2 regions of the Paraburkholderia sp. MPAMCS5 genome follow, and region 2 is predicted to be linked to the other one. Evidence: riboswitches for the same ligand, from Rfam matches in the RefSeq annotation. Region 2 holds a riboswitch; the other holds the start of a gene.

Region 1 (4,911 bases), 100 kb from region 2:
CCGGTCGTGCCCAATATCGACAGGCCGCCGAGAATGCCGAGCCGCGGGTTCATCGTCTTGAGCGCGAGCGCTTCGCCGTCTTCCACGCCGATCGTCACTTCAAAGCCGCCGCCATACGCGTGCTCGGCCGCGAGTTCCGCGAGATGCTCGCGCATCATCTGGCGCGGCACCGGATTGATCGCCGGTTCGCCGACCGCGAGCGTGAGTCCCGCGCGCGTCACCGTGCCCACGCCCGGCCCCGCGCGAAACACCACGCCCGCCTCCGCGACGAGCCGCACGCGCGCGAACACGACCGCGCCGTGCGTGACGTCGGGATCGTCGCCGGCGTCCTTGATCGTGCCCGCTTCGGCTCCATCGTCGCTCAGGCGGCAGAACACGAGCGGCATCGGCACATGCTGGCCCTTCGGCAACACGATTTCGGCGACGTCGCTCACGACACCGGCGAGCAGCAGACGCGCCGCCGCCAGCGACGTCGCCGTCGCGCAACTGCCCGTCGTATAGCCGCTGCGCAGCGGCGCGGGTTGTTCGGGAGTTTCGTCACGCATCGCGGTCAGGCGGATGAACCGGCGGGTGGGCCGCTGACCACGCTCTGGCCGGCGGCACGCTTCACCACGTCGAGCAAGGTGATCGGCAGCGCCTGACGCCACGTATCGAAGCCGCCGAGCGGTTGCGCGTCGGCCAGCGCAATGCGCGTGAGCGCGCCGCCGTGACGCTCGCGCCATGCGGCCAGCGCGGCCTCGCCTTGCAACGTGACCGCGTTGGCCACCAGCCGTCCGCCTTCGCGCAGGTTCGCCCAGCACGCTTCGAGCACGCCCGCCGCCGTCACCCCGCCGCCGATAAACACCGCGTCCGGCGCGGGCAGTCCTTCGAGCGCCTGCGGCGCGCGTCCCGCGACGAGTTGCAGGCCGGGCACGCCCAACGCATCGCGATTGTGTTCGATGAAGCGCTGGCGCTCCGCATGCCCTTCGATGGCGATCGCACGGCAGCCCGGATGCGCGCGCATCCATTCGATGCCGATCGAGCCGCTGCCCGCGCCCACGTCCCACAGCAATTCACCGGGCGTCGGCGCGAGGCGCGCGAGCGTGATCGCGCGGACATCGCGCTTGGTCAACTGGCCGTCGTGCCGGAACGCGTCGTCGGGCAAGCCGCAGGTAAGCGGCAGACGCGGCGCGCCTTCGGTTGCGCGGCAGTCGAGTGCGATCAGATTGAGCGCGGCGGCCTCGCCCGCGGACCATTGATCCGCGCGGCCGTCGATGCGCCGCTCGCGGTCGCCGCCGAGATGTTCGAGCACGGTCATGCGCGTGGCGCCGAAGCCGCGCGCGTTCAGCAAGCCGGCCAGCGCGGCGGGCGTGCGGCCGTCCGCGCTCAGCACGAACACGCGTGCGCCGTCGTGCAGGGACGCGTTCAGCGCAGCCAGAGGCCGGCCGACCAGCGAGACCGTCGCGACGTCCTGGAGCGGCCAGCCGAGCCGCGCGGCCGCAAGCGACAAGGACGACGGCGCGGGCAGCACGCGCAATTCGTCGGCGGGCAACTGCCGCGCGAGCGTCGCACCCACGCCGAACAGCATCGGATCGCCGCTCGCGAGCACGCAAACGGACCCGCCACGCTCGGCGAGCAAGGGCGCGAGATCGAACGGACGCGGCCACGCGGCGCGGCGCGCGGCGAGGCGCGCGGGCAGCATCGACAGATGCCGCTCGCCGCCGTAAATCACCGACGCGTCAAGCAACGCGCGCCGCGCGGACCGTCCCAAACCGGCATAGCCGTCATCGCCTATGCCCACCACGGTCAGCCATGCCGGCATGCATCCATCCTCGTTCTGTATCTTCAAATCATGCGCTGTGCCACGCCGGTCAAAGCGTCCAGCCTCGTTGTGCTATTCGAAAAAAGGCATAATACAGCCGCCGGTGCCCTTCGGGGCCTAACAGGGAACACAGCGGAGAATACGGTGCCGCTGCGGCTGCCCCCGCAACTGTATGCAGCGAGTCCGCCTGCGCAACGCGCCACTGGTTCATCCGGGAAGGCAGCGGCGGACGACGACCTGTGAGCCAGGAGACCTGCCGGCCAGACTGTTCGTGCCAGCCAACATCGGGCGGGGTGTACCGATGCCGCAGCCATGCCGCTTGACGCATGCTCGGGCCGTCGCGCGACGCTAACCGCGGTGTCCGTCTTGAATCCAGCTTCGCCCACCACTGTTTTGCCCGACGCGGCTTGTGCGCCGCGGCCCTCGGCGTGCCCGGGGCTCGTGCGGATCGTCGCCGCGCGCGACGGCGGCATCTGCCGGATCAAGCTGCCGGGCGGCGCGTTGAGCGCGGCTCAGGCCGAGGCGATGGCAGACGCGAGCGAGCGCCATGCGAGCGGCGTCATCGAGTTGACGAATCGCGCGAACGTGCAGGTGCGCGGCGTGCGCGGCGGCCATGAAGCCGGGTTGATCGCCGCGTTGACCGATGCCGGGCTCGGGCCGTTGCACGATGCCGGCGCCGCCGCTCCCTACACGCAACAAGCGCAACACGCGCAACAAGCGCAACATGCCGACGACGTCCGCAACGTGATGATCAGCCCCCTCGCGGGCCGCGATCCGTTTGCGCTATTCGACACCCGGCCGCTTAGCGCCGCACTGCTCGCGATGCTGCAACGCGACGCGCGTTTCGCGGCGCTGTCGCCGAAATTCGCGCTGCTCGTGGATGGCGGCGAGCGGCTCGCGCGGCTCGATCATCCGCATGATGTGTGGCTCGCGGCGTCGCACGATGCCTCGGGCGACGTGCGCTTTGTGTTCGGTCTCGCAGGTTGTCCGCCGCCCGCCACCGCGCCGGCGCAAACGGATGCGACCGTGCAAAACGGCAGCGGCGCACTGGCCTCGGTATCGCCCGCGCAAGTCCCGGCGCTGGTTCGCGCGCTGCTGCACGCGTTCCTCGACCTTGCCGCCGCCGATGCCACGCGCATGCGTCATCTGCTCGCCGCACATTGCGCCGATGCGATCCTGCGGCACGCACAAGCCCATGTCGATTTCCCCTTGACGCGCGACGCAGCGCTCGTCAACTGGCGCCGCAACACGCCCGCCGATGCCGCGTTGCGCCTCGGCGCGCACGCTCAACGTAGCGCGGGCACGTGGCATGTGGGCGGCCAGCCGCCGCTCGGCCGTCTCGATGCCAACACGCTGCGCGGCCTCGCCGCCATCGCGCGGCAACATGGCGGCGGCGCGCTGCGCATCACGCCATGGCAAAGCGTGCTGCTGCCGGACATCGCGTCGCACGCGGTGCCCGTCGTGCTTGCCGCGCTACGCGAGCGCGGTTTCGCGTGCGATCCCGCCGACGCGCTCGCGCGGCTCATCGCGTGCACGGGTTCGAGCGGCTGCGCGAAGAGTCTCGCCGACACCAAGGCCGACGCGCTCAAACTCGCAACGTATCTGCCGCCGAACCTCGACGTGCACCTGAGCGGTTGCCCGCGCTCGTGCGCCGCCGCGCATTGCGCGCCCTTCACGCTGCTCGCGGTCGCGCCAGGCCGCTACGACCTTTATCGACGCGACGGCACGCCAGGCTTCGGCCCATGCGTCGCGCGCCAACTGACGATCGAACAGGCCGCCGACACGCTCGCGCGCCTCGCCCGGAGTAACACCGATGCTTGATTACATTCGCGACGCTCAGGAGATCTATCGCCAATCCTTCGCGACGATCCGCGCCGAAGCCGACCTCTCGCGCATGCCCGCCGACCTCGAAAAGCTCGCGGTGCGCGTGATCCACGCATGCGGAATGGTCGACGTGATCGACGATCTCGCGTTTTCCGCCCACGCGGGCGCGGCGGGCCGCGCGGCGCTCGCGCAAGGCGCGCCGATTCTCTGCGATGCCGGCATGGTCGCGCAAGGCATCACCCGCGCGCGGCTGCCCGCGAACAACGAGGTGATCTGCACGCTCGCTCACGCCGACGTGCCCGCGCTCGCCCGCGAACTCGGCAACACGCGCTCGGCCGCCGCGCTCGAATTGTGGCGCCCGCATCTGGCGGGCAGCGTCGTCGTGATCGGCAACGCGCCGACGGCGCTCTTTCATCTGCTCGACATGCTCGATGCCGGTGCGCCGAAGCCCGCGCTGATTCTCGGCTTCCCGGTCGGCTTTGTCGGCGCGGCGGAGTCGAAAGCCATGCTGGCGCAGGACAGCCGCGGCGTGTCTTATGTGGTCGTCCACGGGCGGCGCGGCGGCAGCGCGATGGCCGCGGCCGCGATCAATGCGCTCGCGACGGAGGTCGAATGATGGCGCAGCAATCACGCACGGGACGTCTTTTCGGACTCGGCGTCGGACCTGGCGACCCGGAACTCATCACGCTGAAGGCGCTACGTCTGCTGAAGGCGGCGCCGGTGGTCGCGTACTTCGTCGCGAAGGGCAAGAAGGGTAACGCGTTCAGCATCGTCGAGGCGCATTTGCACGACGCGCAGCAGCACTTGCCGCTCGTCTATCCCGTCACGACCGAAGCGCTGGAGCCGCCGCTTTCGTATGAAGCGATCATCGCGGACTTCTACGACACGGCGGCTGCGATAGTCGGCACGCATCTCGATGCGGGCCGCGACGTCGCCGTGATCTGCGAAGGCGATCCGTTTTTCTATGGCTCGTACATGTATCTGCATGACCGGCTCGCCGCGCGCTACGAGAGCGAAGTCGTGCCCGGCGTCTGTTCGATGCTCGGCGGCGCGGCCGTGCTCGGCGCGCCGCTCGTGTATCGCAACCAGAGCCTTTCGGTGCTGTCGGGCGTATTGCCCGAAGACGAATTGCGCCGCCGTCTCGCGGATGCCGACGCCGCCGTCGTGATGAAACTCGGCCGCAATTTCGACAAGGTGCGGCGCGTGCTCGGCGAACTCGGTCTCGCCCGGCGCGCGCTGTATGTCGAGCGCGCGACGATGGCCAATCAGCGCATCGTGCCGCTCGC
Region 2 (4,911 bases):
GGATTCACGCCTTGCGACTCGAGCGCGTCGATCAGCGCATCGAACACGGCCGTGTTGGCCGCCTGGAGGTGTGCCTTATAGAACAGAATGGCCGCGACGGGCGCATCGTGTTGCCAGCGCGCCTGCCAGTCGGCGATGGTCGGGGTGTCGCGTTCGGGATGGTAAAGGGACGCGGCGGGCAACGCGCGCGGCGGTGCGGGCTCACGTCCCCATTTCAGCGCCCGATACGCAATGCAGCGCAGAAACGCCTCGGCATTCTGCGGGCCGCCTTCGCGCAGATAACGCCATAACTGATGACACAGATCGGCATCCGCGGTGCTGCGCGCAAGCAGATTCGGGTCTTCTTGCAGATCGCCGGAAAACATCGCAAGCGTCTGCTGTTTGCGCGCGGCCAGCGCGACGACCTGCTCGATGCCGTATGGCCAATACGCTTCGCCGCCCAGATGATCGACCACCACGACACGCGCATGTTGCAGCACGTCTTCGACATAGAAATCGACGGAAGCGGGCTGCCGCAAATACGTGACGTTCGCGAGGCGCACGCTCGGAAACCCCTCGCCAAGACGAGGAAACACGCTCGCCAGCAGCGACAGCGTCGTGTCCGCGGAACTAAGCACGACGATGTCCGCAGGCCGCTGATCGATGCGGATCACGCCTTGCGTATCGTCGACGAAACCGCCTGGCGTGGTGCGCAGCAGATGCATATGCGCTTACGCCTGTTGCGCGGCGGTGTTCGACGCGACGGCGCCCGAAGCGTCAACGCGCGTTGCCGCGCCAAGCGCCGCGTCGAACGCACGTTGCAAAGCGGCTTGATCGAGATCTTCGCCGATCAGCACGAAGCGGCTTTCGCTGCCCTCGCCTGCCTGCCAGCGTCGATCGAAATAACTGTCGAAGCGGCGGCCCACGCCTTGAATGACGAGGCGCATCGGCGCACCCGGCAATGCCGCGAAGCCTTTTACGCGGTAAATCGTGTTCGCCTCGACGAGCCGCTGCAACGCGGCGATCACCGCTTCACGCGAAGGCACGTTGGCATGCACGACCATCGAATCGAATTCGTCGTGGTGATGGTCGGCGTCGTCCGCCGAACCGTGATGATCGTGACGCAAGTGGATCGTCTCTTCCGATGCCGCTTCGAGACCGAACAGCGTGTGCAGATCCAGTTGCCCCATGTGCGCGCGCACGATCTTCACTTGCGGCGGAATGTCTTCGCGGATCAACGCTTCAACCGCAATTTGCCGCGCCTCGTCGAGTAGATCGGTCTTGTTCAGGATCACGAGATCCGCCGCCGACAATTGATCTTCGAACAACTCATGCAGCGGCGACTCGTGATCGAGATTCGGATCGGCTTTGCGCTGCGCATCGACAGCAAGCGGATTCTCGGCGAACTGGCCGCTTGCGGCAGCCGGGCCGTCCACGACGGTAATCACGGCGTCCACGGTGAAACTGCTTTTGATCTGCGGCCAGTTGAAGGCCTGCACGAGCGGCTTCGGCAACGCGAGGCCCGATGTTTCGATCAGCACATGGTCGATCTGCTCGCGGCGCTCCACGAGTTTTTCCATCACCGGGAAAAATTCTTCCTGCACCGTGCAGCACAAGCAGCCGTTCGCGAGTTCATACAATTGCCCTTCGGTTTCAGCGCCGTTGTCATCGCAGCCGATGCCACAACCCTTGAGAATTTCACCGTCGATGCCGAGTTCGCCGAACTCGTTGACGATCACCGCGATGCGCTTGCCGCCCGCATGCTGAAGAATGTGCCGCAGCAGCGTGGTCTTGCCGCTACCGAGAAAGCCCGTGACGATGGTGACGGGAATCTTGCGCATCTGAGTTTGCATCGTGGAGTCCGTGCGTAGGAGTTGCACATGCCGGCCGGTGTAGTCGCGCGTGTTCGCGGCGCACGTTTGCATCGCAAGACAGGGAACGAACAACGGCATTGCCGCTAAAAGCAGGAAACGCGCAGAAAGCAGACAACGGAATCGGACATGAGGTCATGGACCGAGCGCCGCTTCCCCGCGGCGTTCGTCCTGCGTGTTCCGGCCGGTATCCGGGCTGGCGAAAGCGCCGCTTCCCCTTCCCGGACGAGTCATTTCTCGCCCAGTGGTGAGATGCCGACGCGACCTTGCGCGTGGACACCGAAGCCGGCTCCGCGGCGCCATGCAAACCATCACAGCGCCACATTTCGCTTACCGTTGCGGGGGCAGCACAGGTTGACCCGATCCGTGTCAGGCGGGCGTCCTGTTTCCCGTTTAACTGCATGCGCACGAGCGCGCACACGAGCACCAGAAGTGCGTGCGAGTGTAGGCCGCGCGCCTTCTGGCGTCAAGAAAACGCAAGCCCGGCGCGCTTATCGGACGGGGCTTGCGTGTGCTATCGTATGCGCGCGTTTGGTGCCCGCACATGCATTCGCGTGTGCAGTTAAACGGGAAACAGGCCGCGCTCGCGCGCTCAACCTGTGCTGTCCCCGCAACGGTAAGCGACCTGCGGCGCAAGGCTTTTGCTGCGCCGCGCATGCGTTTTTCAATGCCACTGTCCGACTCATTCCAGCGAATGCGGACGGGAAGGCAAAGCGCGTGAGGCCGCCAGCCCGGATACCGGCCAGACGCGGAGGCGGCCGTGCGTGTCATGCGCTCACGCCCGCCGGCAGCCGAAATCCGCGAGGGACGGATAGACCGGCGCCCAAGCACGATGCGCACCACGCGGCGAATGCGTTCGCGACCTGCGTGAGCCAGCGTGCCCGACTACGTTGCTCCGAATGACTTCGATCTCCACTGCATTGCGTTCCTTCGCCTCGCGCTCATCCGCGCCGCGCGTGTCTGCGTTCGCGGCGGCTTTACGCGCGCCTTTCATGCTGCACGCCGTTCGCGAGGCGCGATGAAACGCGCGTGGCTGATCGGCGCGGGCCCCGGCGACGTCGAGCTGATGACGCTGAAGGCGACCCGCGCGCTCGCGCAAGCGGACGTGATCCTCGTCGACGATCTCGTGAACCCGGACGTGCTGCAATTCGCGCGCGCCGATGCCGCCATCGTGCATGTCGGCAAACGCGGCGGTCATCCGTCCACGCCGCAGGAAGGCATCGTCGCGCAGATGCTCGACCATCTGCATGCGGGACACAGCGTCGCGCGCCTCAAAGGCGGCGATCCATTCGTGTTCGGCCGAGGTGGCGAAGAGCAGCGGGCGCTTCATGACGCGGGCATCGAAGTGGAAGTGATCAGCGGCATCACGGCGGGCATCGCGGCGCCGGCGGCGATCGGCATTCCGGTCACGCATCGCGATCATGCGCAAGGCGTGGTGTTCGTCACCGGGCACGGCGCGGGCAGCAACGAGCCGGATTGGGCCGCGCTCGCCGCCACGCGCATGACGCTTGTGATCTATATGGGCATGCGGCGGCTGAACGATATCGCCGGCGCATTGCTCGCGGCCGGCATGCGCGCGGACACGCCGTGCGCGGCGATTGAATCGGCGACGCGCCCCGAACAACGGCATGTGCTCGCAACCCTCGCCGATTTCGCCGATGCCGTGGCGCGCGCGCGGCTCGCCTCGCCGGCCATCGTGGTGATCGGCGGCGTAGCGTCGCTCGCGCTCGCGCGCGCGGCGGCCAGTTCATCGGGCACGCGATGAAAGCCCTGTGTGTCGGCATCGGCTGCCGCCTGCATACTTCGGCGGACGACATCGAAACGGCCGTGCGGGCCGCGCTCGGCTCGCATGCGTTCGAAGAGATTGCGCGCGTCGCTTGCATCGAAACGAAAGCGCGCGAACCGGGCTTGCTCGAGTTCTGCGCGCGGCATGCGTTGCCGCTCGAATTTTTTAGCCGCGCGCAGATTGCCGCGACGACGGTCGCGGCGCCCTCGGTGACGGTGCGCGAGCACATCGGCGTGGAAGGCGTCTGCGAGCCGTGCGCGCTGCTCGCGGCGTCGCTCCCCGTGCCGGATCGACTCTGCATGAGCACCGCCGCGCACGATCCGGCGCAATTGCACGCTGTCGCCACGGCACGCCTTATAGTCGGCAAGATCGTTCGCGGCGGCGTGACCGTCGCGATCGCATCGGCCACGCCCGCGCGCGCAGACAGCGCTAATCTCATCCAACAGGACTTTCCATGAAGACGGACCCCGAATCGCATCAACGCATGACCGAGCGCCGGCGCGAGGGGCATGAGAAAAAGCAGGCCGCCGCCACCGTCGAAAAAGGTCTGCTGATCGTCAACACCGGCACCGGCAAAGGCAAGACGACGGCCGCGTTCGGCATGGCCGTGCGCGTGCTGGGCCACGGCATGCGGCTTGGCGTGGTGCAGTTCATCAAGGGCGCGCTGCATACGTCGGAGCGCGATTTCCTCGGCGCCATCGCCACCTGCGATTTCGTCACGATGGGCGACGGCTACACCTGGAACACGCAGAACCGCGACGCCGACATGGCCACCGCGCGCAAAGGCTGGGACGAGGCGCGCCGCATGATCGAAAGCGGCGACTATCAGATGGTGATCCTCGACGAGCTGAACACCGTGCTCAAGTACGAATACCTGCCGCTCGACGAAGTCCTGTCCGTGCTGAACGCGCGCCCCGAGATGCTGCATGTGGTCGTCACCGGCCGTCATGCGCCCGATGCGCTGATCGAAGCCGCCGACCTCGTCACCGAAATGCGGATCGTCAAGCATCCGTATCGCGAGCAAGGCGTGAAGGCGCAACGCGGCGTGGAGTTCTAAGCGATGCCCGCGTGCCCCGCGCTCTTCATCAGCGCGCCCGCGTCGGGTCAAGGCAAGACCACGATCACGGCGGGTCTCGCGCGCTACCATCGGCGGCTCGGGCGGCGTGTGCGCGTGTTCAAAACCGGACCCGACTTTCTCGATCCGATGATCCTCGCGCGCGCGAGCGGCGCGCCCGTGCTGTCGCTCGATCTATGGATGGTCGGCGAAGAAGCCTG

Evidence for each region. A riboswitch is a leader RNA that binds a small molecule or an ion and turns the genes downstream of it on or off. The one in region 2 is predicted to bind cobalamin.
Region 1: linked by a shared signal. The riboswitch ahead of cobG (precorrin-3B synthase) and the one ahead of cobW (cobalamin biosynthesis protein CobW) in region 2 are both predicted to bind cobalamin.

The regions. Positions count from the first base shown of each region.
Region 1 covers NZ_JAYXBK010000004.1:443,532-448,442, reverse strand. The annotation lists gene VOM14_RS12290 (cobalt-precorrin-5B (C(1))-methyltransferase) at 1-545, opposite strand, end outside; gene cbiE (precorrin-6y C5,15-methyltransferase (decarboxylating) subunit CbiE) at 551-1,801, opposite strand; cobalamin riboswitch at 1,888-2,076, shown strand; gene cobG (precorrin-3B synthase) at 2,159-3,622, shown strand; gene VOM14_RS12275 (precorrin-8X methylmutase) at 3,615-4,241, shown strand; gene VOM14_RS12270 (precorrin-2 C(20)-methyltransferase) at 4,241-4,911, shown strand, end outside.
Region 2 covers NZ_JAYXBK010000004.1:548,486-553,396, reverse strand. The annotation lists gene cobN (cobaltochelatase subunit CobN) at 1-704, opposite strand, end outside; gene cobW (cobalamin biosynthesis protein CobW) at 711-1,832, opposite strand; cobalamin riboswitch at 2,016-2,296, opposite strand; cobalamin riboswitch at 2,366-2,611, shown strand; gene cobA (uroporphyrinogen-III C-methyltransferase) at 2,869-3,615, shown strand; gene VOM14_RS12775 (cobalamin biosynthesis protein) at 3,612-4,094, shown strand; gene cobO (cob(I)yrinic acid a,c-diamide adenosyltransferase) at 4,091-4,693, shown strand; gene VOM14_RS12765 (cobyrinate a,c-diamide synthase) at 4,697-4,911, shown strand, end outside.